DNA from 2 places in the Geobacillus sp. YHL genome. Region 2 is predicted to be linked to the other one. Evidence: a T-box and tRNA genes for the amino acid it is inferred to sense, from the RefSeq annotation. Region 2 holds a T-box; the other holds one or more tRNA genes.

Region 1 (15,790 bases), on a different contig from region 2:
CGGTAATGACGCTATTGCCGTTTTCCATACAAGGGGTGATTTTTGCAAATAATATATCATTTTCTTCAAAATACGTGTACCCCTTTTTGACAGAATGAAAAGGTCGTTCCTCCAAATAAGCAATCTTCCCCTCTACTGGATCAACCGCACTCATTGGGAGAAAACTGCAAATATGATCATCACCATACTCCAGTTTAGGCTTAGGTGGATTAATCTTCACGATACGCCCCAACCTCACCCACACCCAATTCCCCGGCACTTCGTACGGCTGCTCGTCTTTGGGCACGAGCGCTTCTTCGAGCAGCTGTTCCATCGATTTTGGTTTGGCCTTGCTCATCGTTCTGACACCTCGAGTCGTTCAGCGACGTGGAGCATTTCGGTTTTGGCCGGTTCGTAGCGGGTCGGGTGTTCGGCCGCTTTCAGTTCGGCAATGACTTCATGGAGCAGCGAGATGGCGAGCTCTAATTTCTCCACCGCTTCTTCAGCCGAGTCGATCGGGTCGGGCAAGTTGTCGTACACGGACAGCGATTCGTCGGCGATGAGACCGATGTCGAGGCTGTCGCCTTTTTTGGCGATGTCGTCGCGGGTGAAGACGTTCCACCGTTCATCGTCGACTTGATGGCGGTCTTCGGCGGTGTAGGCTTTCGTAAATCCGGCGAAATGGTCTTTCGTCAACGGATTGCGCTTGCCAAACGACGGCATGTTCGTGCGAAGATCATACACCCATACTTCTTTCGTGTTGCCCGTGTCTGTTTCCCCGCGGGTGAAGAACAAGACGTTCGTTTTCACCCCTTGGGCGTAGAAAATGCCGGTCGGCAAGCGCAAGATCGTATGGACGTTGCATTTGTCCATCAAGTCGCGGCGGATGTCGGCGCCGACGCCGCCTTCAAACAGCACGTTGTCGGGCACAACGACCGCGGCGCGCGCCTTGCCGTTTGGTCTGAGCGCCCGGTAAATGTGCTGGAGGAAGTTCAGCTGCTTGTTTGACGTCATAAACGTAAAGTCGGTCCGTGTCGCCCGTTCCCCGCCTTTTTTTGTGCCAAACGGCGGGTTTGTCAAAATGACGTCATACCCTTTCAGCCGCTCGCCAAGGGGAGAGAGCGTGTCGCCAAGCAAAATGTCGCCGTGCACATCATGCAAGAGGGCGTTCATGACCGCGAGGCGGTGCGTGTCGCGGACGAGCTCGACCCCGGAGAACGCTTCATATTTCTGGAACCGAATTTCTTCTTCCGATAAATCAAAATAGTCGTCCGTTTTCGCCCGGACGTGGCGGCTGGCGGCGATCATAAAGCCGAACGTCCCCGCCGCCGGGTCGTGGCAGCGCTCGCCGGGGTATGCAAGGCGGGCGTCGCGGTCAAACCGATGCGGACGGCATCGAAGTAATCAAGCACTTGCCGATACTTGCTTACATAATCGCGATGGTCTTTAAACTCCAGCTCGATTTCGTTCATTTCTTTATCCAACGTATAGCCGCGGTGGGCTTCGTCGACGATGATGCAGTCATACTGGTCAATCGGCGGAACATCTTCGGGACGATCGTTGTAAAAAATGCGCTTCAACATTCCTTGAACGGTGGCGATATGCACTTTCGTCTCCGGATCGGGCTTTTGGTCGTACAGCGACTGCAAACCGTAAATCTCGGCAAACGTCTGAAAGTGCTCCATTCGGCTTTCTTTAAACGCCGCTTCCGCTTGTTCGGCGAGCGCTTTTCGGTCAACGAGAAACAAAATGCGCCGAAACCGTTTCGCTTTGAGCAAGCGGTAAATCAAGCCGATCGCCATGCGCGTTTTTCCCGTTCCCGTCGCCATGGCGACAAGCACGCTCCGGCGCTTGTCTTCAAGCGCCCGCTCAACAGCCTGAATCGCCCGCACTTGGTACGGCCGCAGTTTCAAATAATCGAACGTCTCATCGCGCAGCCGCTGTTCGGATCGTTCAATGTCTTGTTCCAGCAGCTGTTTCAACCCGTCCGGCGTATACCAGCCTTGCAGCGGGCGCGGATGGTTCGTCGATTTCCGGGCGTCCAAAAACCAAATGCCAGACTTTTGTTCAAGCTGTTTCACGTACGGACGGCCGTTGGTGGCGAACAAAAATGGAACGAAATACTCCCCCCACGGCTCGTGAATCACTTCTTGCCCATGGCGCACAACGAGACGGGCGTATTGTTTTGCCTGTTCGATATCGGCGGGGATGTCTTTGCTTGCGCGTTTCGCTTCAATGAGGCCGACCAGCTCCAAGCCGATAAAAAGAGCATAATCGGCAACCCCGTGCCGAAGCGGCCATTCGGCAATCGCCAAATTCCGCCCCTTCTCTGGCCGCGCGCCTTTGGCAAAGCGCAGTTTTTCCGAATCAGCCTCCCAGCCAGCCGCCCGCAGCTGTTCATCGATGATGAGGCGCGTCTCTGCCTCAGTCAGTTCGAAATTCGCCACCGCCCGCCGCGAATAGTCACGCCGCTTTTGTTTTTCCTCGGCACTCGTATACAACCCCGTCTCACGGATGTGCGAAAGCTCCGCTTCCAAGTCGGCAAGCCGCTGTTTATACGATTCGATGAGCCGATTCAGTTCATCCGTCGATTCAGACGATGGCGGCAGCGGCTCTCGATACTGGGGAGCTTCGAACGACCAGTCACCGTACACTTCCATAAACCATACAGCTAGGCGAAACGCCATGTGCAATAGCGTCTTTGCCTCATGCACGTCCCCATAATGGGGATCATGCACCGCTTGATTGCCTTTTAAGCGGATCATCGTGAAGATGTCATATATCTCTTTTGGGATGATTTGTTCATACAGCAGCACCTTGAGGCGGTCTTGCTGATCGGTGCCGCGCTCTTCGCGAATGCCTTCGAGCGCCAATATGTATTTCGTCATCGCCTCGGCCAACTTTCGCAGCTCGCTGATCGCCACGTTTGGGTTTTGATGCACATGCCGCTCGGCCGTCTCCCCTACTCGGGCAAGCACATCCCATTTTCCTTCTAGAAATTGAAAGTTATGCGCCATGTCCATCCCTCATCTTTGTCTCTTTTGCAACTTTCTTCTTTTGCCATTATCATATCATGAAAAAAAGCCCGCTGAAAACGGGCTGTTTGTGTTCCCAGACAGGACCATAAAAAAGCGAACAAGGGCGGTTGCTGTCCTCAGTGTCATTGCTGATGTGAGAATCAACTCGCGATGGCAAGGAAAGAGCAGCGCCAATGAAACATCTTTTAACCAATTCGAAATCTTTGATTGCTCATGATTTCATCAATCATCTCATCTATGTCATCCTTACGTTTCCCGCTAGTATCCAAAAGATGCTTTCGATCGAATCCTGATGCATGGAACTCATTCAGCAAAATGAGGCAGCGTTCCCCCATTTGTTGCTCGGGGGCCCTCATCTCATCCCTTTGCCTTAACGTTTTCCCATCTGCCCACAAAACAACATACATAACCGTTACGTTTAAATCCTTTACATTTTCATACAACCATATCGCTTCTTGGGGAAAGGCAATATAATCCACTACCACATCATTGCCGTATTTTACAAAATTTCTTGCAAGACTTAGAATATTATCCCAAATTAATGAAAGCTCTTCTTTACTTTCCCACGGTTTTTTCCGTCCATTGATATGCATATGGCTGATGTCATCGCCGGAAATATACGCACTACGCTCCAACTTGTTCGCCAATGCTGTTGAAATTGTTGATTTGCCAACCCCAGCGGGGCCTGATATGACATAGACTGTTCTTGTTTGATGATTTTTCATATGCATCCCTTTTTACCTGCTCAATATAGTTTTATTACCCGTGGTAATAAAAACGACAACATAAACCTGAATCCGTGATAAAGACGCGTTCAAAGCTGCCAAGAAAACTGGATCAATCAACAAAATATTGCACTCGGGGTTCTTCACCTAATAGGTGAACATTCGAAATGGAGTCGAAGTCTCGACACGATTGGGTTTCCCAGCATTTTTGATACACTTCTGTCACGGATTCAGGATAAACAAAAAATCCCTTGAAGCCTTCCAGCTCAAGGGATTTCGCTCGATGATTCCGACTGGGCTCGAACCAGCGACCTCCACCCTGTCAAGGTGGCGCTAGGCATTTTTCAGTTACGCCAGTCAAAACGTAAGTCATACGTTAGTCAAAAAGTCCGTCAACTCAACGTTTGTCAATCGTAAGTCAAACGCAAGTCTCATTTCTTATTTTTAATTATATCGTACAGCACCGCTAAACTGCAAGATGTTGGGGCGCAATACTGTTCCCTTTTTCTTTATTATTTTGTGTTTCGCTCCTAACTTCTGTACTGCCAACGTAGTGCTAGGCGCCATACTTACGTCAAGTGATTAGAAGCGTTATACTGAACACTCTAATGTAATTTTTAACGGCTAATTATTTGTCAATGTATAAAACAAACACAAACCACATTTTATATTTTAAATTTTTGGCTCCGTTAAATTTTATTGTTGATTTTTGACCGCTGCATGTCTTGCACTAACACCATCCGTTAGTTGAAGCATAACTAGGAAGGGTGAAAGAATTAATCCCAATGTGACCCGTAACTACGCTTGACCCAAAATGTCTCCAAAACACGGGAGCAGTAACTTCGATTTGACCGAACCTGTAAAATAAAATGAGCAAAACACGTTGAAATACAATAATAAAATAAGCTTTAATGTTCTCTTCTCCAAAGTACGGTGGTGTACCTCAAGTTTACCATATCAGAGGTACCTGAATACCTTAACAGTCTTAGTATCGGTGTTAAGAATAAAGTCGTGAGTTAACTCCATATTTTTATGCCATTGGGAAGGAATTTCAGATATTGCAAACTCGTATCCCGCCGGATCAATCCATCTAATAGTGTCTTCTGTAATCACTGGAACCACTCTCCAATCCTTTACTTTGGCCTTACTAAAGTCTCGAGTGAGTTCGACTTTGATTTCCTTCGGGTAAGATTCTGCCGATAAAGATATTTCATTGTCGACAAATTTGTCAGCCCATTCTTTGATGCGTCTCGGATTCAAAACCTCATCCACAGGCAGTCCCGTGCTGATTGCATAGTAATCTTGTGCCCTCGTTTCTGCAGCAGATCGAGTATGGTCAATACCGTGCGCCAACAACAAAGCTGCCACAGGGTCTAACGTCCCCCAAGTAATAAGTTCCTTCAGCCAAAACACGATCCACGGAAGTCCGGTTTTGGGCCAATCTTCAATGGTGATCTCTCGGAGAACACCCTCGTTGGCATCATCCCAAATTAATGCAATGACTGTTCCAAGTCCCCAGTTAAACAGGTACTCAAAGTTCTTCTTGATAAACTTGATCCATCCTGAAACTTGATTTTTCGTGGGTTTTTGAACGGATCCACTAGGGTTCAGCCACCACTTTAGGATCTCATCCCATTTCCTAAAGCTCTTTCCTGATCCATAACCATCAGAAACTTTGAATTTCTCGAGACTACTGATTTGATCTACCGTTTTTACAATGTACTTCAGCCGTTCTTCGGTAGACCACTCTGAATAATCCGTTCCGGTCAATAAGTGGTCCCTTATCCTACGGTATCCATCGAGCACCCTTTTACCGAATCGAGGCGAAACACTCGTTCGATAAAGATGTCGTCTTGTATCGTAATCGGGATATATGCTCTCACGAATAGCACTCCCCCGAGTCACAAACACATTTTCCCAAAACTCTTTGTTCTTCATCACATAATAGGCGTATGTTTTTCTCCATACGTCAATGAGGTGGTTTTCAAGATCGGATTTACTCATCTCCTCGTCGGACATAGCCTCTTGTTCAACAATGATTGAGAGTAGATATCCGTCCAAGGAATCGAGAGCTTCCTGTAAGTCCCGTTCGTCCCCTTCCACCGAATCTGTAAGTGGAGCCGTTTTTTCCAGCCACTCCATAAACTTTGCTTGTGATCTTGAACCAGAAATTTGGACCCATTTCTTTGCAATGTATGTCATCAGAGCTCCTAGTGGACTACTTTCTGTTGCACCGTCTTTAGGCAATTGTTCTTGTGTTATCCTGTCGATTATGGTTTTATAATTCTTTCTTGCCGTTTGACTACTGTAATCACTCGGACGAGATTCAAGAAAGACCAGTGTCCTACCCTCTGTTCCCCATCCAGGTCTACCTGCTCTCCCGACAAGATTCTTGAACTCCGAAACTGGAAGAGGCTCCTGATCTCGTACCAACGTTGGAATAATAACTATTTCGAAAGGCAGATTTACACCTTCAGAGAGTGTCGATGTTGCGAGCGCTATGTGGACGACTCGTTTCTGAAGTAATTCCACAAGTAGCCGAGCCATTATCCCAGGCATGTTTCCGTGATGCACCACTATCCCCTTTTTCAATAGCTGATATTCATAGGATTCCTTCCCAAAATAGTCTTCACAAGCATTCAAACACTTTTCAAACAACGCAAGACGTTCTGGATCAGATGGAGGTGTAAAAAATTTGGGAAGTTGCTGTTGAACTAATTTTTTGTTCAGAACCCATAGGAAATCTTTAGCATAACCACTGATGTTTTGGGTAACCGAAATCAAAACAGAATGTTGTTTTCCCTGTTCATCTGGCTGCGCCAATTGGAGAGCAGCCCAAAACAGATAGGGGCGTTGCCGCTTTCCGACTTTTTCATTCTTGTACTTCTTGGGTAGTGACTGATACGGAATTGGAAACGGTGTAAATGGTTTTTGGATATATGGAACATTATCTCTTCCACCATCACCACTGAATCCCAAGTAATGACCATTCAGGATATCATAAAAAATCTCATATTCACCGGACCGAGACCATTCAAGGCGCCCGATAAGTTGACGAGTACTCCTATAGGTCGATACAACAGGTGTCGCCGTTTCGCTTCCGGCCACCCAATGAGCAAGTGATTCATTTTCATCCGCTACCGCAGAAAGCGCGATAATTCGTTTTTGGCCTATATATTGTAACAAACGGTTAGCCAACATTTCGAGCCTTAGACTTCTGTCATCTGCATTAACAAGACCATCGTAGCCTTTCCCATTGAACTGAACAGAGTGGGCCTCATCGATGACCACGAGCGAAACACGATTTAGGAATAATGGCCCCAAGAATCTAATCAACGCTTCCGCCTTTTCGTAGGTACACACCAGAACGGTTGGATCGGTCGATGTGACCCATGCATCCATAGGTCCCCAATCAATACCACCATACAAACCTGTGACCTTAACAGAATAACTACCCAGTTTTCCCAAAACAGTCCCCAGTTTCGACTCCACCTCGGTGGCCAGCGACCGTGACGGGACCAAGTACATTGTAATTGGCCCTACACTAGAGAAGAGTTCCTCATCTTTAGTAGGGAACATGCTTTGTATGATGGCAAGTTCCGCAATCGTCGTTTTTCCGGAACCGGTTGGTGTACATAATGCGAATGACCCGTCCACTAACAGACGTTCAATTCCACGAACTTGTGAATACCATGCAAGCGATTTGCGACTCCTGTAATTACTCCGAAGATACCTCTCAAAGGCTCTCTTTCCATAATCGGACACTCCGTTCTGGAGCTTTTCCACATAAACTCTCATTGAACTGTTGACGTACTCCCGCACAACTTCAGAAACAACTTTCGACAGTAACCAGGAATAGCTATCTTTGCTATAAATCATAAGTTCGGACAAATATTGCAACTTCTGTTGCGCCTTTTCTAGGCGATCCGTATCACCCCATCGCATATACGCACACAAAATCCCGAGCGCCTTTATGATTTCATCGACGAAGCGCCCGTTAAAATCAGAAGTGTGGATCTGACGAAAATTCTTCCCCTTCCGATCACGGGCCACAACCAATTCTTTTCCCCAATAGTCGTTAATAAGGGTATGCAATTTCGGAAAATCGGCCATGAGTAACGAAGTCAGAATTTGAGAATCACCTGAATCCGGTGCTTCACTGTTCAATAGCCCCAGCGCAAGAGCGGGATAGCCAGCTAACTGGTACACACCCGCTGAGAGCAAGCGCAGTGGTAGTCGGTCGGTATTCAAATTAGGGTGGGACAGCCATTCTAACAGTTCTCCAGCACGTTTAAGGGCACTCCTCCAGTCCTCGCCTCCCATATCCCGCTCATAGAGCCCTACATCAATTAATGTGACCGCATCTGCCAGCCTTGCAGAGAAATCCTCACTTCTCCATCCCCTGAGACCGGGCTGGTTCATTCTCACTCGTGTATACTGACTATACAGTTTTGCGAAAGACGGAGGTAGTGTGTCTCCGGCCAACTCAGCCCGAATACTCTTAAACTGCTCCGACGTTAAATCAAAATAGTCCGCCACTGCTCAGTCGTCCTTCCCATACAAATCTTTGATAAGTTCTTCCACATCAGTCAATTGAATCTCGACAGCCTCCAGCTTTCGACCGCCAGTGTAATTCGAATGAGGCGCGTCAGGTGGAATCCAGCTTCTCTTTCGGACAGGAGATTGTCCGCAGACATAGCTTACACAATCGTATCGTTCGAATCTAACTCCAGACCGATATAGTTGGCGTAGAGCTGCAATCCATAATTGCGCAGTCGTGTTTTCTTTGTAATCTTGCAGAACTTCAATGATCCGTCTAACCTCAACTGGTATCAAATTTGTGCTGCTAATCTTGGTGTGTGCATCAGCAATCATACTCGGGTCGTGCTTTGCGGTGCATTTGGCCTCCAAAAAAAGAATCTTTGTAATCCTATCCTTATCTAATACAAAAGCGACACAATCATCACCTGTACGCCCCATTATTGCTTCCTTCATTTGCCCGGTCTGGCGATACATCTCGAGCTGGTCAAATGCGGTATCATGCCATCTAAAAGAAAATACTGGGACCTGCCAATTACTTTCACCAAACGGCGAAAAATTCTCTGCAATCACTCCAGAAAAGAACTCGCCGAAGTACCCTTTAAGGGTTGTCAAATCAAATACTTCAGGGTATCCGTCAGCAGGGTCAAAATCATCATCCCATTCCCCCAAAGGATCCAAATTATCCTGGAAAGCCTTCCGCAGTCTAAATCTTGCATCGTCATGTGCTGCCCTAATTACAGGTTTCAAGTCCTCGATAGCATTAGCTCTAAAAGATTTATTCTCTTGTATCAAATTATGCCGGTACAACTTGTCCGCAGACTCAGAAACATCAGTGCGTAACCATGAAGACAGTGATGAGATTTTTAGCCCTTTCAACATAATGCTTGTCCACTCACCGTTCATTAAGTATCCTATCAACCAAGTAATCACAAATTTTAACTTATAATATATAACCTTATTATACCATTTTAAATTAAATTGGATAAATGTGTCTGTAGTTTTATAAGACAATTCAAAATCGCTCCCCTTGCCAAATTACTGTCTAGGCGGCCTATACTACTACATTCTTATAAATATTGAAAACTAAGAAATAGTGGTTTGCGCGTTGACCCCCGCTCAAGCGATCGTTAAAATTTAGTTGAATCACGAAAGGGGAATATACGATGCCTAGCTTTCAATACGGTACAACAACGATAGAATATACATTGGAGTACGTTCCAAACAAAAATCATGTAACGATTTCTGTAGAGTGGCTTGATGGGGTCAAAGTGGTTGTTCCAGAGAATATGGAAAGTGATCAACTTAATTCGATATTATATAAAAAGGCTCCATGGATTCTAGAAAAGTGGTACAAGTTCAATGAAATAGCTGATCCACCAGCACCAAAAGAGTTTGTCAGCGGTGAAAAATTTCCTTATCTTGGTCGTAACTATCGCCTAAAGGTGCATAAAAGGGAGGACATAGAACTAGCTTCATTAACCTTTCAACAAGGAAGGTTTATTGCGAACGTTCCTAGTTATCTAACTGAATCAGATAGAAAAAGAGAGCTGTATCAATTATTTAAAGATTGGTATATCAGTCATGGGAAGCTGAAAGTAGATGAGCGCCTAAAAATTTACAGCTCCAGAATGTCTGTAGCACCTTCCAAAGTAGTTTTAAAAGAACAAAAGATGCGATGGGGGACTTGCACGAGTAGCGGAGCGATTTATTTAAACTGGAGGATTGTGATGGCACCTATACCAGTTATTGATTATTTACTTGTACACGAACTAGCGCATTTAAAATATCCAAACCATTCGAACGATTTTTGGCGTTTCGTCCATTCGATTCTTCCTGATTATGAACAACGCAAAGAATGGTTGCGAATAAACGGTCCGCTTTTAACGTTAGAATAGCGAAGCCTCCCGACATTAGGAGGCTTTCGTACGTTTATCGTTTGTAATGTACCATTGCTAACGACATAATCTGTTGCGTTATATTTTCTAACTGATTGTAAATTAGCACATTATTTCAGAATCCCTTTTTCAAATTATTTCAGGCGGATTCGGAAATAATGTGCAAAATTTTTGCGGATTGTTCCGGATTTTGCACATTCTTTCGGAACGTTTGCACGCTCTTTCAGATGAAGATTTCCAGCGCGCCTGATGGACCGATGGAAAAGAAAAAGCACAAAAGAGGCCGATTCGGCCCCTTTCATGCTAATACCCCATTTCCTCTGAGGCCATGCGCACCACTTCTTCGTCAATGGCGTCCTTTTTCAGCTGATACCCGTATAACAGGCACGTCGTGGCCAACGTGTTGATCACCCGAGGCCATCCCCGCGACTGCAGGGCAATCGCCTCTAACGCCGATGGGGTGAAGATCGGGTGCTTCGCCCCGGCCTGTTTCATCCGATGCTTGATGTAGCCCGCCACCTCTTCCTTCTCCAGCGGCCCCATCCGGTATCGCATGATGATCCGCTGGTCGAGAGGGCGGTGCTGATTGAGCCGCAGCTTCCCCTGTAAATGGGGCAGCCCGGCCAAAATCAAGACAAATGGGTTGGTCGAATCCATCTCAAAGTTGAACAAGATCGCGATGTCCTGTAAAAATGCATCCTTCGCTAAATGCATCTCGTCCAAAATGAACACCGGCGTGATCCGCCGTTCATGATACAATCGCTCGATCGCCTGCTGGATTTGGCGGAAGAGGTCTACCTTGCGGTACTTCGGTTCCTCTCCTAATCCCAAGGCCAAACCACGGTAAAAATCCATCACGCCTCCGGTGGATAACGGAAAGTAGACGACATGATACAATGATGGATTCAATGATTCTTTCAGCGCCCGAAGGGCGAACGTCTTGCCCGCCCCCGGCTCTCCGATCAACAGCCCGATCCCCCGGGTTCGTTTCACGTACTCCAGCGCCCGCAACGCTTCCTGAAACGGCGCCCCTTGATACGCCTCGGACGGGTCTGTTTCTTTCGCAAACGGCTCCCGCGAAAGGGAGTAAAACGATTTATACACCGTGTTCTCCCTCCTTCGCCGGAATCGCCGCAAACGGGGACCGATGGCGTTTTACATAGGCGTTGTCCTCCAAACGAACCCGAACGGCCTCCGCCACCTTCCTTCCATCTTCGTACACATAGACGCCCCGTTCGTCATAGCGGAGTTCAATCGATTGCCCAATGAACCGGGGCGGCACTTCATACAGCTGCTTGTTCAAGGTGATCGTTCCATCGGCTTTGACCTTGCGGTGCTCCCGCTTCAGAAAAATCGCATCCAGCCAATCGCTATCTTCGATGAACGACACGAGATGCACTTGCGATTGAAACACCTCATGCGGCGTTTTTCCGTCCAGCGAGGCGTGCGGTTTTCGATGATACTCCTCTTCAAGCCACCTCCAAAAGCGCTCGTTCAGCTCTTCGAGCGACTTCGGGGGATCCAACTCCAGCAGCGGATAAAACCGCGTCTGTACGGTGCGGAAGAACCGTTCGATTTTCCCTTTGCTTTGCGGGTCATACGGCTGGGTGTGGATGAGCGTAATTCCCATCTCGGCGCACGCATACTGCAGCACCTCGGATCGATAAATTTTCCCGTTGTCCGAGTAAATGCGCTTCGGCTTCCCGCAACGAAGCACCGCTTCCTTCGTGACGATCCGCAGCCCGTCAAACTTCTCCGAAGGGAAAAACTGCGCGTACGGCACAAACCGCGAGCAGTCATCGATATAGGCGATCAAAAACGTTTTCTGGGCTTTCCCATTGACTCGAATCGTTGGTCCATGGGATAAGTCCCCTTGCCAAAGCTCATTGATCTGGTCATACGCAAAGCGCTTTCGCTCCGGCATGGGCAAGATTTCTTTCCCGACAAGGTTGTGTTTTTTCAACAATCGGTATATAGTAAAGTAAGAGGTATGATTTTCTGGGATTTCCCCCTGCTCGATCAGGTGTTCGTAGAACACCGTCACGGGCATGGTGGGATGTTCTTTTCTTAGGGCTAAAATATGATCCTCATCATCGGGCGACAGACGCCTTGAGTGGCCGCGGTCCGAACGGCGCTTCGGCTTTAAGGCGTCAAAGCCCCCTTTTTTGTATCGGGTGCACCAATCGAGGATCGTCTTGGCTGCGATTCGTTTGTCGCCCTGGTGGGGAACATGGTGCACTCGCTCGCTCACCTCTTTCAGATACGCCTTCGGTTCCACCTGCCCATTCACCAACGGAGCGATTAGCCCGTACCGAAACAGGGCAATGTCGTGTCTCATCGACTCATCCATTCGAATCTCCTCCTTGTCTCACTTGGAATCAGGACCGTTCCGGTCCGTCTGCCCTTATCGTACCGGATCGCTTTTTCTCCGTCGATAGGAAAGGTTTGTGGGAACCTCAACCATTTCCAATTTAGGATATGTATGTAAAATCAGGATCCCATTTGATTCGCAAAAGGGTGTCGGAATCCGTCCTCCCACATGTCTCTGATGACCGAATAGAGACCGTGTTTCTCCAACGTCCGGATCCACCAGGAAGCCCGTTCCTTTTCTTTTTTCACGATAGGGCCTATGATCCTCCACCGCCTCGCAAAAAAGCTGTGAAGGCTTGATAGGTTTCGGCAGAACCGCCGGACATAAAAGATGATGCCGTCCTTTGTCGGGAGAAACGGAGCCCGGTTCGTCCCCTCGGTCAATCCCAACTGCTCTTTCACGACTTGCCATATGGCGGACAACGTATACTGAAAATACGGGAGGAGAAAGGAAGGCAGCACACTCACCGTCTTCAAGCATTCCCGACAGCGATACCGGACAATCCAAATACGATAATCACCATGTGGGGTCAATGCGTTTCGCTCATAGTAACCGTGGCGGTGTAACGGGCGCTTGGCCCGGCAATGCGGACACTGTGTCAGAAGAGGGAAGTCGTTTTCTTTTCCACGCTCTGCATACGTTTGGACGTCAATGCCAAAGTCATGAAATTGAATCACGTCCTCCTCCCCCTCCTCTGAATCGATGGATTTTCTCTTCCGAAATAATTCACAAAAAATTTAGCACATTCTTTCAGAAAAGGGGAGAGGGCTTTCTGAAGGAATGTGCAAAAAAATGGCTCTTTTGTTCCGAAATAAAGTGATAATTTACAAACAGCGTTTGGATCGTGGTCGGCCGTTTATCTTTCAGCTGATACCGCCGCTTGTCCCGCGCTTCCGCCAGTTGTTGATCAATCTCCTCCAAAAGGGCGGCCAACAAGACAGCGAACACCTTTTGAAGAGTTCTTACTATATAGATGCAATTTGAAGCTTTACCATTTGCAACTTTTACCCAGTATTTGATCGACTGTCGGGCGACCGAACAACGCCGCTTAAAGACCCATATATGGGTCTGTGAAGCAGGCGGTTGTTCGGTCCTCCGTCACGCCTTGGCGTGACAGAGAAGCCTGTGGCTTTCCTCCGACAGTCGAAAAGAGGCCAACCGCTTTTCCGTCAAGGATATGTTAAACTTCTTCGTTGCATCTATATAATTGCTCCTCCAACTCTTTTAATAGGGGCCATTATGTGGTAAGAAGTTTCATGGACTCCCTCCCTCCTGTTTTATGGATGTTGGTCATCACCATCATAGCAGGGAGAGAGTCCTTTTTACATGAGATTTGTTTTTGGATTGGTGGCCCCGACGAGCGTGGCGAACAAAAATTCGCTATGCTCGTCGGGGATCCTTCCTGAATTTCACCCACAAATATTTTACTCACACTTTGTGTTCGCATAGGCGGCGGGGCAATAAAAAAACACCTCGATCTCCATCGAGATCGAGGTGTTTTGTGATGACCTGTGAGGGACTTGAACCCCCGACCCCTTCCCTGTCAAGGAAGTGCTCTCCCACTGAGCTAACAGGTCATATCGCTTTCAAACACATTTTTTATTATATATATGCCTTCCTCGTTTGTCAAACACTTTTTTAAAAAAATTAGTGTTCATCATGAAAAAAGGGAAAGCCCGCGCCTCCCCCTTATCGAAACAACCCGCGCTCAAACGGCTCGAGCAAGAGCGGAATGTACTGGCGGCGGGCGGTTTCGTATTGTTCCATGATCCGGCGGCGGTGTTGTTCCGCGAGGGCGACGGTGTCGATCAAATCTGTTTCAAGCTGCGGGCTCGCGGTCGAGACGACATACCGGTCAAGGCCGAGCAAGGCGGCGAAGTCGAACACTTTAAACCGGTAGCCGAGCATGACGGCCGGGACGCCGGCGGCCAGGGACAACAAATTAGCGTGGAGTTTGAAGTTGACGGTGGCGGCAAGAGGCTGAAGCCGCTCGATGAACTGCCGTTCGTCATATAGTGCGCGGTCGAAGGTGACGCGCTCCGGGCAGTTAATTTTTTTGTACAGCCGCTCGCAGGCGGAGCGGTCGTTCGGCCAGACGATGTACAAGTGAATCCGGTAGCCGGAGGCGATCCACATTTTGGCAGCGCGGGCGAGGGTGTCTTCGACGAGTGTTTCGTGTTGGCCGAATAGGCGATTGTATGTCGTCCCCCAGTTGATGCCGATCGTTTTTTCTTTGTTTGGCGGTTCGGCTGAGGCGGGAGTCTGCAATAACAGCCCTGGATCGCCGATGACGCGGACGTTTGCAGGATAGGCGCCTAACGTTTTTAATACCGCTTCGCTGAGCGGGCCGCGAATGCCGGCAAAGGCGGCCGAGGCGAGGACGGTGCGGAACAGCTCGACGTCGTTGGCGGAAAAGTGGCGGTGAAGCGCTGGCTTAGCGCCTGCACACAAGGCGTCGGTTTCAGCTTCACCGATCCAGTCAATGCCGCTTCCCCATATCCATATTGGTTTTCCAGCTTCGTGCGCCTCTTGCAAAACGGCCATGTAGCCTGGAAGCAAGAGCGAACCGCCGCCGAGCACGACGGCGTCGTACGGGCTCGTATCTTTCCAGTTGACCTTGGGCGTCGATGGGATGATTTGAACGTCCGGGGCGTATTGGCGGGCATAGGAGGCAAAAAGATTCCATAACAGCTCGTCGCCTACGTTTTGAAAGCCGATCCAACCGATATACAACACCTTTTTCATCATGACGATTCCCCTTTCAACAAGGATGCATATACGCCAAGCACTTGGTCGACACACGTTTTGATATGAAACTGCTGTCTCACCCACTCCCGTCCGGCCGTGCCTAGTTGTTCGCGGTATGAGGGGGAGGCAAGCAGCCGTTTTAAGTCTTGGGAAAGAAGATAGCGGCTGCACCCTTGGCGCGAGCCGTGATCGCCAAAGTAACACTCCCATGCTTCGGCATAACCGCTTGGCTCGACAACGCCGAAGTAGCCGTGGTTGCCAGCGGCGAGCACCGGTTTGCCGCATGCCATCGCTTCTAGAGCGACACGGCCGGTGCCGACAACAACGTCAGCGAGTGAGTAATACACAGCCATATCGCTTTGTTCGCCAACGAGATGGAGAAACGACTCGCGGCACGTTTGGTGAATGAGGCGGACAAGGCTCTGCACGTCAGAAAAGCGCGGGCCGTCTCCGACAACGACGGCGTGCAAGTTCGGAAACAGCCGTTTGACA
Region 2 (15,790 bases):
TAAGCGGGCGGAAGCGATTTTAAACGAGGAGCATTACGGGCTCGATAAAGTGAAAGAACGGGTGCTTGAATTTTTATCCGTCAAGCAGCTGACGAAATCGTTAAAAGGTCCGATTCTTTGCCTCGCCGGACCGCCGGGGGTCGGCAAAACGTCGCTCGCCCGCTCGATCGCCAAAGCGCTCGGCCGCCGCTTCGTCCGCGTTTCGCTCGGCGGCGTCCGCGACGAATCGGAAATTCGCGGCCATCGCCGCACGTATGTCGGCGCCATGCCGGGACGCATTATCCAGGGGATGAAAAAAGCAGGCACGATCAACCCCGTCTTCTTGCTTGATGAAATCGACAAAATGTCGAGCGATTTCCGTGGCGATCCATCGGCGGCCATGCTGGAGGTGCTTGACCCGGAGCAAAATCATACGTTCAGCGACCATTACATTGAAGAGCCGTACGATCTATCGAAAGTCATGTTTATCGCCACGGCCAACCATTTGGCGGCGATTCCGCAGCCGCTCTTGGACCGGATGGAAGTGATCCACATACCAGGCTACACAGAAGTGGAGAAGCTGCATATCGCCAAGCGGCATTTGCTGCCGAAACAAATCACCGAGCACGGGCTGAAAAAGGCGGCGTTGCAAATTCGCGATGACGCGATGCTCGATATCATCCGCCATTATACGCGCGAAGCCGGGGTGCGGGAGCTTGAGCGGCAGCTCGCCGCTATCTGCCGAAAAGCGGCCCGCCTCATCGTTTCCGGCGAGAAAAAGCGGGTTGTGATCACAGAAAACAATCTTGAGGAATTTTTAGGGAAGCGAAAATACCGCTACGGCCGAGCGGAGGCGGAAGACCAAGTCGGCGTGGCGACCGGGCTGGCGTATACGGCGTTTGGCGGCGATACGCTCGCCATCGAAGTGTCGCTCGCGAAAGGAAACGGCAAACTCGTTTTGACCGGCAAGCTCGGCGATGTCATGAAAGAATCAGCGCAAGCGGCGTTCAGCTACGTGCGGTCGCGCGCTGAGGAGCTTGACATTGATCCGAAGTTCCATGAGAAATATGATATTCACATCCACGTTCCGGAAGGAGCGGTGCCGAAAGACGGGCCATCGGCCGGCATTACGATTGCGACCGCACTCATTTCCGCTTTGACGGGCAAGCCGGTGAGCCGCTTTGTCGGCATGACCGGGGAAATTACGCTGCGCGGCCGCGTTCTTGCGATCGGGGGGCTGAAAGAGAAAACGTTAAGCGCCCATCGTGCCGGATTGAAAACCGTCATTTTGCCGAAAGACAATGAAAAAGATTTGGCTGACATTCCGGAAACGGTGAAGCGCGACTTGCGCTTTGTGCTCGTCTCTCATCTCGATGAGGTGCTGCCGCACGCGCTGGTGGGGTGGAAGCGATGAATGTGAAGAAAGCAGAGCTTGTGACCAGTGCCGTCAAGCCGGAACAATATCCGGACGGCGGACGGCCGGAGGTGGCGCTCGCCGGCCGTTCGAACGTCGGCAAATCATCCTTCATCAACAAAATGATCAATCGGAAAAACTTGGCGCGCACCTCCTCAAAGCCAGGTAAAACGCAAACGTTGAATTTTTATTTGATTAACGACTCGTTTTACTTTGTGGACGTGCCAGGTTATGGTTTCGCCCGCGTGTCGAAGCAGGAGCGGCAAAAATGGGGGAACATGATGGAGACGTACTTTACGACGCGCGAGGTGCTTAAGGCGGCGGTCCTGCTCGTTGATTTGCGCCATCCGCCGACGAAAGACGATGTGATGATGTACGAGTTTTTAAAACATTACGAGATCCCGGTGATCGTCATTGCGACGAAAGCGGATAAAGTGCCGCGCGGCAAGCATCAAAAACACGCGAAAATCGCGCGCGAGACGTTGCGGATGGCTGACGGCGACCCGCTCATTTTGTTTTCCGCCGAGACCGGACAAGGGAAAGACGAAGCATGGGCGGCGCTTTTGCCGTTTGTGGCTTCATGACGAAAACACCAGCGATTCCGCTGGTGTTTTCACTTCCAAGGCTATTTTCGCCTAGTCCATAATATATAGACGCCGATGGCGATGAGTCCGAGCGGCCAAAACTTCCAGACAGAGGAAAGTCCGGCTTGGACGAGGTGAAAGAATGGCTGGCCGCGCCCGGAAAACGTCAGCACGACAGCGAGAAGCAAAAAAAGCACGCCAAAGCCGGCCCCGCCTTTTTGTTTGCGGCTGCTGGCGAAAAAAGCGAGCGCGATGAGGAAAAAAAACATGTTCACGCCGCGGGGCCAGGCCGAAAATGCACTCGCAAGGAGCAGTTCAACGCCAAATCCGAGTAAAAGAAAGCCGGGGAAAAGGTAAGCATATTCGCGCGCTGAATGCGCCTGGCCAAGCAAAGCCGCGCCGCAAATGGCAAGCAAGGCCGGCCACCCTTGGAAGAAATGGAAAAGGGGGGATTCCATCTGTCCGGCGAGAAAATACAGTCCGAGGCCAATGAATAAGATGCCGGCGAATACCGTTCGGGTTTTCATGATCGTCGCGTCCTCCGTTTCCCTTTTGGACATGTTTATGATAGAATGATCACTGTCTACAGTTTAGCATAGCTTTGGAGGCATGTTCACAATTTTTTCAAACCGGAACGATGGACGGTTGTGATATAATGATAAAAGGGATTCGGTCAATAAGGGGGTTGGCATCGTGCAAATCGTAGTCGTTGGCGTCGACTATAAAACCGCCCCTGTAGAAATCCGCGAAAAGCTCGCGTTTGCGGAAGCGGAACTCGGTGCGGCGATGAAACAGCTCGCCAAGCAAAAAAGCGTGCTCGAAAACGTGATCGTCTCGACGTGCAACCGGACGGAAGTTTATGCAGTGGTTGATCAACTGCATACCGGCCGTTACTATATGAAAGCATTTTTAGCCGAATGGTTTGGCGTCAAAGTGGAAGCGATTGCTCCGTATTTGCGTGTGCTTGAAGGAGAAGCGGCCATCAAGCATTTGTTCCGCGTGGCGGCCGGCCTTGATTCGATGGTGCTTGGGGAAACGCAAATTTTAGGGCAAGTGAAAGACAGCTATTTGCTCGCTCAAGAGGTCGGGACGAGCGGCACGATTTTCAATCATCTGTTCAAGCAGGCGGTGACCTTTGCGAAGCGCGCCCACTCGGAAACGGGCATCGGCGCGCACGCTGTATCGGTCAGCTATGCGGCGGTTGAGCTGGCGAAGAAAATTTTCGGCCGCCTTGCCGGCAAGCACGTCTTGATTATCGGGGCCGGCAAAATGGGGACGCTGGCGGCGCAAAACTTGTACGGCAGCGGCGTCGGGAAGGTGACGGTTGTCAATCGGACGCTTGAAAAAGCGAAACAGCTTGCGAAGCAGTTTGCCGGCGAAGCGAAGCCGCTCGGCGAATTGTCATGCGCTTTGCTGGAAGCGGATATCGTCATCAGCTCGACGGGAGCCAAAGGCTATATTTTGACGAAGGAAATGGTGGCGCCGCTTGAGAAAATGCGCAAAGGCCGCCCGCTCTTTATGGTTGACATCGCGGTGCCGCGCGATTTGGATCCGGCGTTGGCTGATTTGGAAACGGTGTTTTTGTACGACATTGACGATTTGCAAGATGTGGTGGCGGCCAACTTGGCGGAACGGCAAAAGGCAGCGGCTCGCATTGAAACGATGATCGAAGCGGAACTTATGGCGTTCAGCCAATGGCTGCAGACGCTCGGCGTCGTGCCAGTCATTGCCGCATTGCGCGAAAAGGCGCTGGCCATTCAAGCAGAAACGATGAAAAGTTTGGAGCGGAAACTGCCGCATTTGTCGGAGCGCGACTGGAAAGTGTTGAATAAGCATACGAAAAGCATTATTAACCAGCTGCTCCGCGATCCGATTTTGCAGGCGAAGGAACTCGCCGCCGGCCCGAATGCCGAGGAGGCGCTTTTGCTGTTTATGAAAATTTTCAATATCGAAGATGCGGTGAAAGCCGAGCGGCATATAGAGCAGGCGAAATCCGTGCAATGCGATGAACAAGACGCGGAAGCGGTCCGTGCCGCCCGCCCATCATGGCAGCTGTAAGGTGGGATGGATGGTGGCGCTGTTGTATGAGTTGTCCATTTTGCTTTACATCGCTTCGATCCTATTCTATTTCATCGATTTTTTGCAACAAAACCGGAAGGCGAACGACATCGCCTTCTGGTTGCTTTCTATTGTATGGCTTTTGCAGACAGTGACGTTTGTTTCTCGCATCATGGAGACGAAGCGCTTTCCGATTTTAACGATGTCGGAAGGGCTTTATTTTTACGCTTGGCTGCTCATTACGCTGTCGCTCGTCATCAATCGGCTGCTGCGCGTCGATTTCATCGTCTTTTTTACGAACGTGCTTGCTTTTTTTATTTTGGCCATTCATACGTTTGCACCGTCTTCGCAGTCGCCGGCTGTTGCGGAGCGGCTCGTCTCGGAGCTGCTGATCATCCACATCACCCTTTCGCTCGGAGCGTATGCGGCGTTTACGCTGTCGTTTCTGTTTTCGGTGCTTTACATGTTGCAGTACAGTTTGCTGAAAAAGAAAAAGTGGGGGGCGCGCCTTTGGCGCATGGCGGATTTGTCGCGGCTTGATTTTTTGTCGTATGTTTTAAATGCGCTCGGCTTGCCTATGTTGTTATTAGGGCTCATTCTTGGCGTGATTTGGGCGTATATTCAAATCGACCATTTCCATTGGTATGATGCGAAAGTGCTCGGGTCGTTTGTCGTTCTTCTCGTCTATGGCGTCTATTTTTACAAGCGAGCCGTCCGGCAGATGCAAGGGAAGGCGATCGCGCTATGGAATATCGGTTCGTTTTTATTTTTGCTTGTCAACTTTTTCTTGTTTGGCAGTTTGTCAAAATTTCATTTCTGGTATTCGTAATCGAGGTGGAACGAGATGCGGAACATTGTCGTTGGCTCGCGGCGCAGCAAGCTTGCCTTGACCCAGACGAAGTGGGTGATCAACGAATTGAAACAGCTTGGGGCGCCGTTTACGTTTGAAGTGAAAGAAATCGTCACGAAAGGAGATCGGGTGCTTGATGTTACGCTCTCGAAAGTCGGGGGCAAAGGGTTGTTTGTGAAAGAGATTGAGCATGAATTGCTCGCCGGCGGCATCGATATGGCGGTCCATAGCATGAAAGATATGCCGGCTGTGCTGCCCAAAGGTTTAGTGATCGGCGCGGTGCCGCGCCGCGAAGATGCACGCGATGTGCTTGTCAGCAAAGGAAACCGGATGCTCTCCGACTTGCCGCCTGGGTCGGTCATTGGCACGAGCAGCTTGCGCCGTTCGGCGCAGTTGCTTGCCTATCGCCCGGATTTGACGATCAAATGGATTCGCGGCAATATTGACACAAGGTTGGCGAAGCTCGAAAGCGAAGAGTACGATGCGATCGTGCTGGCGGCGGCGGGTCTTGCGCGCATGGGCTGGAGCGATGAGGTGATCAGCGATTATTTGCCGCTTGACGTCTGCGTTCCAGCGGTCGGTCAAGGGGCGCTCGCCGTCGAGTGCCGCGAAGAGGATGAGGAATTGCGTGAATGGCTCAACCGACTGAACGACGAGCAAACCGAGCGGGCTGTTCGGGCGGAGCGCGCTTTTTTGCAACAAATGGAAGGAGGCTGTCAAGTGCCGATTGCCGGCTACGCGGAAGTGAAGGAGGGGACGGTGCGTCTTACCGCGCTTGTCGCCTCCCCGGATGGCAAAGAAATGTATAAAGAAATCGTCACTGGCGCCGATCCGGAAGCGGTCGGCCGACAGGCGGCTGCTGTCTTGATCGAACAAGGGGCGAAAGCGCTCATCGAGCGGGTGAAACAGGAGTTGAGCCAATCATGACACACAGCGCGCTCGCCGGCAAAACGGTGCTCGTGACGCGCGGCAAAGAGCAGGCGGCATCGTTTTCTGCCAAGCTGCGCGCTGTCGGCGCCGTGCCGGTCGAGATCCCGCTCATTGCCATCCGACCGGCGGCGCCGGAAGAAATCGCTTCTATGGTTGAGCGGCTTGGCGAATACCGTTGGCTCGTTTTCACAAGCGCGAACGCCGTCCGCTTCTTTTTTCCGCACGTTTCGTTGCCGCGGCCGCTGCCGGAGATGGCTGTCGTCGGCCGGAAAACAGCGGCGGCGCTCGCCGAGCATGGTCTTTCCCCGGCGCTTGTGCCGGATGATTACACCGCTGAACGGCTGGCTGACTTGCTCATGCCGCGCGTCAAACAAGGCGACCGGGTGCTGTTTGTCAAAGGCAATTTGGCGCGCCCGACCTTGCCTGAGGCGTTGCGAAACGCCGGCGCCGCGGTCGACGAGCTCACGGTGTATGAGACCGAGCCTGATGAAAACGGCCGGGAGCGGTTGTTGTCGCTGCTGCGCCGGCGGGAGCTTGATGCGGTCACCTTGATGAGCCCGTCGGCGGTTGACAGCCTTGTCCGCCTTCTCGACAAAGAAGTGGATGCCCTTCTTTCCGGTGTTGCGGTCGCCTGCATCGGACCGGTGACGAAAGAAGCGGCCGAGCGGGCGGGCATTCCGGTCCATATTTGTCCGACGGATTACACCACGGATGGTATAATCAAAGCGATGGAACAATATTTTTCCATGGAGGGACGATGAATGGCACTGTCATTTGACCGCCATCGCCGTTTGCGGCAAACGGCTGCGATTCGGGCGATGGTGCGTGAGACGCATCTTCGCGTCGAGGATCTCATTTATCCGCTGTTTGTGGTCGAGGGAAGCGGCATTAAGCGGGAAGTGCCGTCGATGCCAGGGGTTTACCATTTATCGCTTGACCGTTTATCTGAGGAAGTGGACGACATCGCCAAGCTTGGCATTCCCGCCGTCATGGTGTTTGGTGTGCCGAATGAAAAAGATGAAGTCGGTTCGCAGGCGTATTGCGAAACAGGGATTGTTCAGCGGGCGATCCGCCAAATCAAAGCTGAACACAAAGATCTAGTCGTCATTGCGGATACGTGTTTATGTGAATATACGAGCCACGGCCATTGCGGCGTCGTCGAAAACGAGCGCGTGCTGAACGACCCGTCGCTTGATTTGCTTGTCAAAACAGCTGTCAGCCAAGCGCAAGCCGGCGCTGACATCATCGCGCCGTCGAATATGATGGACGGTTTTGTGGCCGCCATTCGCCAAGGGCTTGATGAAGCAGGGTTTGAGTATGTGCCGATCATGTCGTATGCGATCAAATACGCGTCGGCGTTTTACGGTCCATTCCGCGATGCTGCCGACAGCGCACCGCAGTTTGGCGACCGGAAGACGTACCAAATGGATCCGGCCAACCGCCTTGAGGCGTTTCGCGAGGCGGAGTCGGATGTCAAAGAAGGCGCTGATTTCTTGATGGTGAAGCCAGCGCTTGCCTACATGGATATTATCCGCGACGTCAAAAACCGTTTTCCGCTTCCGCTTGTCGCCTATAACGTGAGCGGCGAGTATGCGATGGTCAAAGCGGCGGCGCAAAACGGCTGGATCGATGAGAAGCCGGTCGTCATGGAAATGTTGACAGGGATGAAACGGGCGGGCGCGGATTTGATCATTACGTATTTTGCTAAAGATGTCGCCCGCTGGCTGGCGGAATAAAGAGGAGGACGGAATGATGCGGAGCTATGAACGGTCAAAGGCAGCATACGAAGAAGCGGTGAAATTGATGCCAGGCGGGGTGAACAGCCCGGTGCGCGCCTTCAAGTCGGTCGGGATGACGCCGATTTTTATGGCGCGCGGCCAAGGAGCGAAAATTTACGATATTGACGGCAATGAATACATCGATTATGTGCTGTCATGGGGTCCGCTCATTTTAGGGCATGCCAACCCGCAGGTCGTGGAAGCGTTGAAGCGCGTGGCGGAACAAGGCACGAGTTTTGGCGCTCCGACATTGCTTGAAAATGAGCTCGCTAAGCTCGTCATCGAGCGGGTGCCGTCCGTCGAGGTTGTGCGCATGGTCAACTCCGGCACCGAGGCGACGATGAGCGCCCTCCGTTTAGCGCGCGGCTATACGAAGCGCAACAAAATTATCAAATTTGAAGGCAGCTACCATGGCCATGGCGATTCGCTGCTCATTAAAGCCGGCTCTGGCGTGGCGACGCTCGGCCTGCCGGACAGCCCGGGCGTGCCGGAGTCGATCGCCCAGCATACGATCACCGTGCCGTACAACGACTTGGACAGCGTCCGCTATGCGTTTGAGCGGTTTGGCGAAGACATCGCCGCGGTGATCGTCGAACCGGTCGCCGGCAATATGGGCGTCGTTCCGCCAGTGCCTGGCTTTTTGGAAGGGCTGCGCGAGGTGACGAAACAATACGGCGCTTTATTGATTTTTGATGAGGTCATGACCGGATTCCGCGTCGATTACCATTGCGCCCAAGGGTATTACGGCATTGAGCCGGATTTGACGTGCCTTGGCAAAGTGATTGGCGGCGGCTTGCCAGTCGGAGCGTACGGGGGCAAAGCCGAGATCATGGAGCTTGTCGCGCCGAGCGGCCCGGTGTACCAAGCCGGCACGCTTTCCGGCAACCCGCTCGCCATGACGGCCGGGTACGAGACGCTCCGCCAGCTGACGCCGAAAACGTACGAAGAGCTTGGCCGCAAAGCGGCGCGCCTTGCGGATGGTCTTCATCAGGCGGCGGAGAAGTACGGCATTCCGCATACGATCAACCGCGCTGGATCGATGATCGGCTTTTTCTTCACGAACGAGCCGGTGGTCAACTACGAGACAGCGAAAACGTCCGACTTGAAGCTGTTTGCCGCCTATTATCAGGAAATGGCGAATGAGGGTATTTTCCTGCCGCCGTCGCAATTTGAGGGGCTGTTTTTGTCGACGGCGCACAGTGATGATGATATTGAATATACGATTGCCGCTGCTGAGCGGGTGTTTGCCCGTCTGCGTGGATAAGGAAAGGGGCTGCCGACGGTCGGCAGCCCAATTTTTTATCATACCGCCTCTTTTCCGTTCATACAATGGATAATGTCATAGAAACTATTTGCCGAAGGGACGGAAGGAGGAGGCCCGGTTGGAGCAATCGTATTTGCGTTTTTCATTGGAAGAATCGGTCTGGTTTAAAAGAGGACAGGAAGTCGCCGAGTTTTTATCCATTTCTCTTGATCCGGTCATTTCCGTCGATGAGTACGACCAATATATTACGATCCGCGGCGCGCTTGAGTTGAGCGGCGAATTCCGCCAAGCGGACGAAGGGCAGGCCGAAGCGGATGACGACGTGTTTGAGCTGGCCAGCTATCGGTTCATTCAGCACATTGCGGTGCGCGAAGACGGGATCAGCGAACTGTCGCACCGGTTTCCAATCGATATTACGATTCCAAAAAACCGCATTCGTTCCCTTGAGGATGTATACGTGACGGTTGAATCGTTTGATTATGATTTGGATGAAAACGGAAGATTGCTGATCACTGCCGACATTTCGATCAGTGGGATCAGTGAAGCGCCGCTTGACGATGATTTGCCGGACGATGAGGAGGACGATGAGCCGCTGTTTGCCCCGTTTGAATCAATCGCCCGCAAGGAAGCGGCCGGTGAGGAAGCGTTTGCTTCCGTGGATGATCTCGCCGATGAGGCGGATGAACAGCCGGCTTTTGCCGCCGGCGAAACGACGGTTTCCGTCATGGAGCCGGCCGCCATGCGTCATGAAGAAACGGAGGCTGAGGAAGAAGAGGAGGCCAAAGAGCCGTTTTTGCCGCTTGAGACGGAAACGAAGACGGTCAGCGCACAGACGGAGGAAGACATCGCTTCGCTGCTGCCGCCAACTGAGGCGAAGGTATCGATCGGGGCGGCGAAAAAGGCGGTTGAGGAAGAAGAGGAAGAAGAAACGAAAACAAAAAGCGAAAATGCGCTTTACTTGACGAAACTGTTTGCGAAAAGCGAGGCGGAAGAGTTTACGAAACTGAAAATTTGCATCGTCCAGCAAGGAGATTCATTGGACAAGATTGCCGAACGGTATGATGTGACCGTCTCGCAGCTTTTGCGCGCCAATGATTTGGAAAGCCCAGATGACGTGCACGAGGGGCAGCTTTTGTATATTCCGGCCATGGCGGGAAGCCGTCCTTTCTCATAAAAGGGACGCTTTCCGTTTCTTTTGCCGATAAGGGGGCGTAACGATGGCCGCACAGTCTGACCGATATGATGCTGTGCTCGTCCAGTATGGGCTTCGTCCAGTGCGCATGGAGCAGCGAGGCAAAGCCGTCAAGGTATACACGAACCGCGGCGTTTTCGCTTTAAAGACGCTTGAAAGCGAGCAAGAAGCCGCCGCCGTTTGGCAGTCTCTTCAGCATGGCGGCCCCCGTTGTCTCCCGCTTTACCTGACGCGGCGGCGGTCGCTGTTTGCCACAGAAGGCGGCCGTCTTTATTATTTGCAAGCATGGCATGACGGCGAATCAAAGGTGGAGAAGGATGCCGTGGACGCCTTTTTTCGCGAGCTCGCCCGCCTCCATCGCACCACCGTCCGCACGATCGAGGTGAGTGAGGAAGAGGCGGCGGCGTACCGAAAGAAAAAAAAGGACGAATGGCAACGGGCGCGGACGGTGTGGGAAGAACGGATTGAGCGGTACGAAGCGGCGTGGTACATGTCTCCGTTTCAGCTCCAATGCTGCACGTATTTTCATGAGGTGATGCGCGCGTACTCGTTCGCTGAAGAACGGCTCGATGTGTGGGAAGAGACGCTCAAAGAGACGAAGCAATGGCGCATCGCTTGGGTGCACGGCAAAGCGCGCCTCTCCCACTATATCCCGCCGTATTGGATCAGTTGGGAGCGGGCGCATTGGAATTCGCCGCTCTTTGATGTGATCGCCGCGCTCCGTTTTCACGTACAGACAATGCCGCCGCTTGGGCGCGAGTGGCTTGAAGGGATGGGGGAGTACGAGAAGGAGTTGCCGCTGTCCGACGGGGAGCGGGCGTTTTTATACAGCCATTTGGCGGAGCCGCGTGGGTTTGTCCGCTGTTTGGAGCGGTATGAGGCCGCTTCGCGAAACGAGCGGAACGAACGGGAATATGTGGCCGCGTTGCAGCGTCGTTATTTGGCGTTCAAAAATATGGAGGCGCTCGTTATGCACCTTGTCCAACGCGACGCCGTGCGGCAGCAGGAAGAAGCGGTAGACAACGAACCGCCGGCGGATGAAAGCAGCAATGATTAAATGGGTTTTGAATGCAGCCCAAACAAAACGGCGTCGCACTAAATCCATTCCAGATGGAGCGCCACCGCAATGAAAACGAAGATGGCCAATAAAATGACATCAAACGTTGTTGGCAGAAAAATGGTGCGGATCGCTTGAAAAATGGTGAGCGGGATGATCACTTGGGCGCAGACGGCGCGCACTTGCCTCAGCCACGGCGGCCACGAATACGGGTTGAATCGCCGCATCGACATTCCCTCCTTCTCCGGTTTACTATACAATATGAAACGTGCGATGGTTTGTCACCAAATGCACACGGATGGAATAAATAAATAAAAACTTGGCAAAGATGATGGACAATGGTAGTATAATAATCGAATCATGACGACAAAAGCGAAGACGGGGAGGAGTACAGCGGTCCGCGCCTGCAGAGAGGGAAATCGGAAGCTGCGAGATTTCCTAGGATGACGGCTGCTGGAAGGTCGCCCTTGAGCTGCTTCTTTGAAAGGCGCTGCTGCCGAGTAGAGGAAGCCGGCATCATGCCGTTATGCCAATGAAGCGCTTAAGCTTCTAGAAGGCCGGTCAACCAAACTGATTGTGGGCTCGCCAGCCGATGTTTCACCGGTGGGTTGGCCGTGTTGCGGTTCTCTTCATCACCAGCCTTCTAGGCTTAAGAAAAAAGGTGGTACCGCGAAAGCAGCTCCTTTCGTCCTTTTTGGATGAAAGGGGCTTTTTAGCTTGCCGGCTGTGCGGCATTGCTTAGTGGGAAGCCGCCGTCGGCCGCATTGTCCATCATGTTGAAGGAGGGAAATGAAACATGGCACAGCACGAAGTGTCGATGCCGCCGAAATACGACCATCGCGCCGTTGAAGCCGGGCGCTACGAATGGTGGCTGAAAGGAAAATTTTTTGAAGCGACCGGTGATCCGAACAAACGACCGTTTACGATCGTCATCCCGCCGCCCAACGTCACCGGCAAATTGCACTTAGGGCATGCGTGGGATACGACGCTGCAAGACATCATTACGCGCATGAAGCGGATGCAAGGGTATGACGTTTTGTGGCTTCCGGGAATGGATCACGCCGGCATCGCCACCCAGGCGAAAGTCGAGGAAAAATTGCGCCAGCAAGGGCTGTCGCGCTACGATTTAGGCCGGGAAAAATTTTTAGAAGAAACGTGGAAGTGGAAGGAAGAATACGCCGGCCATATTCGCAGTCAATGGGCGAAGTTAGGGCTTGGGCTTGATTACACGCGCGAGCGGTTTACGCTTGACGAAGGGCTTTCCAAAGCGGTGCGCGAAGTGTTCGTCTCGCTCTACCGGAAAGGGCTTATTTACCGCGGCGAGTACATCATCAACTGGGACCCGGTGACGAAAACGGCGTTGTCGGACATTGAGGTGGTTTATAAAGAAGTGAAAGGCGCGCTCTACCATATGCGCTATCCGCTCGCCGACGGCTCCGGCTTCATCGAAGTGGCGACGACCCGTCCGGAGACGATGCTCGGCGATACGGCCGTTGCCGTGCATCCGGATGACGAGCGGTACAAGCATTTGATCGGCAAAACGGTCAAGCTGCCGATCGTCGGCCGTGAAATTCCGATCATTGCCGATGAGTACGTCGACATGGAGTTCGGCTCTGGGGCGGTCAAAATTACGCCGGCGCACGACCCGAACGACTTTGAAATCGGGAACCGCCACAACTTGCCGCGCATTCTCGTCATGAACGAAGACGGCACGATGAACGAAAACGCCTTGCAATACCAAGGGCTTGACCGGTTTGAATGCCGGAAACGGATCGTCCGCGATTTGCAAGAACAAGGCGTTCTCTTTAAGATTGAAGAGCATGTTCACTCGGTCGGCCATAGCGAACGAAGCGGCGCAGTTATTGAACCGTATTTGTCGACGCAATGGTTCGTGAAAATGAAGCCGCTCGCCGAAGCCGCCATCAAGCTCCAGCAAACGGACGGCAAAGTGCAGTTCGTGCCGGAACGGTTTGAAAAAACGTATTTGCATTGGCTTGAAAACATCCGCGACTGGTGCATCTCGCGCCAGCTTTGGTGGGGGCACCGGATTCCAGCTTGGTACCATAAAGAAACGGGTGAAGTGTACGTCGACCATGAGCCGCCCAAAGACATCGAAAACTGGGAACAAGACCCCGATGTGCTCGACACATGGTTCAGCTCGGCGCTTTGGCCGTTCTCGACCATGGGCTGGCCGGATACAGAATCGCCGGATTACAAGCGCTACTACCCGACCGATGTGCTGGTCACCGGCTATGACATTATTTTCTTCTGGGTGTCGCGCATGATTTTCCAAGGGCTCGAATTCACCGGCAAGCGCCCGTTCAAAGACGTGCTCATCCACGGCCTCGTCCGCGACGCCCAAGGGCGGAAAATGAGCAAGTCGCTCGGCAACGGCGTCGATCCGATGGATGTGATCGACCAGTACGGCGCCGATGCGCTCCGTTACTTCTTGGCGACCGGCAGCTCGCCGGGGCAAGACTTGCGCTTCAGCACAGAAAAAGTCGAAGCGACGTGGAATTTTGCTAACAAAATTTGGAACGCCTCGCGCTTTGCCTTGATGAACATGGGCGGCATGATGTACGAGGAGCTTGATTTGAGCGGCGAAAAAACGGTCGCCGACCATTGGATTTTAACGCGTCTCAACGAAACGATCGAGACGGTGACGAAGCTCGCTGAGAAATACGAATTCGGCGAAGCGGGGCGTACGCTGTACAACTTTATTTGGGACGACTTGTGCGACTGGTACATTGAAATGGCGAAATTGCCGCTTTACGGTGACGACGAAGCGGCGAAAAAGACGACGCGCTCCGTGTTGGCGTATGTGCTCGACAACACGATGCGCCTGCTTCACCCGTTCATGCCGTTCATTACCGAGGAAATTTGGCAAAACTTGCCGCATGAAGGCGAATCGATCACCGTCGCTCCGTGGCCGCAAGTGCGCCCTGAGCTGTCGAACGAAGAAGCTGCGGAAGAAATGCGGCTGTTGGTTGACATCATCCGCGCCGTCCGCAACGTCCGCGCCGAAGTGAACACGCCGCCGAGCAAGCCGATTGCGCTCTATATTAAGGTGAAAGATGAACAAGTGCGGGCGGTGCTCATGAAAAACCGCGCCTATCTTGAGCGGTTCTGCAACCCGAGCGAGCTCTTGATCGATACAAACGTTCCCGCGCCGGACAAAGCGATGACGGCGGTCGTCACCGGCGCCGAGCTCATCATGCCGCTTGAAGGATTGATCAATATTGAGGAAGAAATTAAGCGGCTTGAAAAAGAGCTTGACAAATGGAACAAAGAAGTCGAGCGCGTCGAAAAGAAACTGGCGAACGAAGGATTTTTGGCGAAAGCGCCGGCTCATGTCGTCGAAGAAGAGCGGCGCAAGCGGCAAGATTACATGGAAAAACGCGAAGCCGTCAAGGCGCGCCTCGCCGAGCTCAAACGGTAGACAAACGATCTAGCTGTTGATTATGATGAAGACGAATCCGCTTTCCTGTGGATTCGTCTTTTTCGATGGATCATGATGGAAGGTTGGCATATTCTGAGAAGAGGTTTGTTGTCAACATATACTCGCTTTCACCAGGCTTCTCGATGTGTGGCGCATCTGCCGCATGAAGCCGGCAGGGGGCGGCAAGACACCAATGGAAAAAGGAGGATGATGGACATGGTTCGAACGTATGAAGAAGCGGTCGCTTGGATTCACGGGCGGCTGCGGCTTGGCATAAAACCGGGATTGAAACGGATGGAATGGATGATGGAAAAACTTGGCCACCCGGAACGCCGCGTCCGCGCCGTCCATATCGGGGGAACGAACGGCAAAGGGTCAACGGTCGCCTATTTGCGCTCCATTTTGCAGGCGGCGGGCTATTCGGTCGGCACGTTCACCTCGCCGTATGTCGAGCAGTTTAACGAACGAATCAGCATAAACGGCCAACCGATTCGCGATGAAGAGATCGTAGAGCTCGTGCAAACGATCAAGCCGCTTGCGGACGAATTGGAACGGACAGAACTTGGCGGGCCGACCGAGTTTGAAGTGATCACGGCGATGATGCTGTATTATTTTGGAAAACAGAACATTCAAGACATCGTGCTCGTCGAAGTCGGGCTTGGCGGCCGCTTGGACTCAACCAACATCATTTATCCGCTCGTTTCCGTCATTACAAACGTCAGCTACGATCATATGAACATTTTAGGCGATACGCTTGGGCAAATCGCCGCGGAGAAAGCCGGAATCATCAAATCGGGCGTGCCGCTTGTGACGGCGGTGAAGGAACCGGAGGCGTGGGAAGTGATCGCCAAAACGGCGGCGGAGCGGAAGGCGAAAACATATCGTCTCGGCGTCGATTTCATTGTTTCCGACCGGCAGGCGACGGTGGAAGGGGAGCAGTTTTCGCTTGTCACGCCGTTTTCTGAATACCGCGATGTGCGCATTCACATGCCCGGCGCCCATCAAGTCGAAAACGCGGCGGTGGCGGTGATGGCGGCCGAACTATTGCGGCTTGGCTATTCGTTTTTGATCGACCCGGAGCATATCGCCGATGGGCTGGCTGCAGCTGCTTGGCCCGGCCGGTTTGAGCGGGTGAGCGACAAACCGCTCATCATTCTCGATGGCGCCCATAACGAAGCCGGGATTCGCTCGCTCGTGGAGACGGTGCGCGCCCATTATCCGGACAAACGCGTCCATGTCTTGTTT

Evidence for each region. The T-box of region 2 lies ahead of JCR24_RS01280 (valine--tRNA ligase). A T-box ahead of a tRNA ligase gene usually reads a tRNA of that ligase, here a tRNA-Val.
Region 1: it has a tRNA-Val gene. The T-box ahead of JCR24_RS01280 (valine--tRNA ligase) is inferred to sense a tRNA for this amino acid. The anticodon was not compared.

What each region holds. Positions count from the first base shown of each region.
Region 1 covers NZ_JAEIGB010000003.1:276,777-292,566, reverse strand. The annotation lists gene JCR24_RS05900 (restriction endonuclease subunit S) at 1-337, opposite strand, end outside; partial or broken gene JCR24_RS05895 (HsdM family class I SAM-dependent methyltransferase) at 334-1,332, opposite strand; partial or broken gene JCR24_RS05890 (DEAD/DEAH box helicase family protein) at 1,332-2,996, opposite strand; gene JCR24_RS05885 (P-loop nucleotide/nucleoside kinase family protein) at 3,203-3,748, opposite strand; gene JCR24_RS05880 (DEAD/DEAH box helicase) at 4,700-8,281, opposite strand; gene JCR24_RS05875 (hypothetical protein) at 8,285-9,187, opposite strand; gene JCR24_RS05870 (M48 family metallopeptidase) at 9,448-10,179, shown strand; gene JCR24_RS05865 (ExeA family protein) at 10,483-11,283, opposite strand; gene JCR24_RS05860 (IS481 family transposase) at 11,276-12,529, opposite strand; gene JCR24_RS05855 (DUF6431 domain-containing protein) at 12,670-13,227, opposite strand; partial or broken gene JCR24_RS05850 (UPF0236 family transposase-like protein) at 13,337-13,570, opposite strand; tRNA gene JCR24_RS05845 (tRNA-Val) at 14,056-14,127, opposite strand; gene JCR24_RS05840 (polysaccharide pyruvyl transferase family protein) at 14,240-15,298, opposite strand; gene JCR24_RS05835 (glycosyltransferase family 4 protein) at 15,295-15,790, opposite strand, start outside.
Region 2 covers NZ_JAEIGB010000001.1:261,745-277,534, forward strand. The annotation lists gene lon (endopeptidase La) at 1-1,393, shown strand, start outside; gene yihA (ribosome biogenesis GTP-binding protein YihA/YsxC) at 1,390-1,977, shown strand; gene JCR24_RS01230 (LiaI-LiaF-like domain-containing protein) at 2,019-2,504, opposite strand; gene hemA (glutamyl-tRNA reductase) at 2,671-4,035, shown strand; gene ccsA (cytochrome c biogenesis protein) at 4,046-4,864, shown strand; gene hemC (hydroxymethylbilane synthase) at 4,880-5,812, shown strand; gene JCR24_RS01250 (uroporphyrinogen-III synthase) at 5,809-6,576, shown strand; gene hemB (porphobilinogen synthase) at 6,577-7,551, shown strand; gene hemL (glutamate-1-semialdehyde 2,1-aminomutase) at 7,568-8,857, shown strand; gene spoVID (stage VI sporulation protein D) at 8,976-10,031, shown strand; gene ysxE (spore coat protein YsxE) at 10,075-11,106, shown strand; gene JCR24_RS01275 (hypothetical protein) at 11,145-11,333, opposite strand; T-box leader at 11,473-11,802, shown strand; gene JCR24_RS01280 (valine--tRNA ligase) at 11,903-14,545, shown strand; gene JCR24_RS01285 (bifunctional folylpolyglutamate synthase/dihydrofolate synthase) at 14,762-15,790, shown strand, end outside.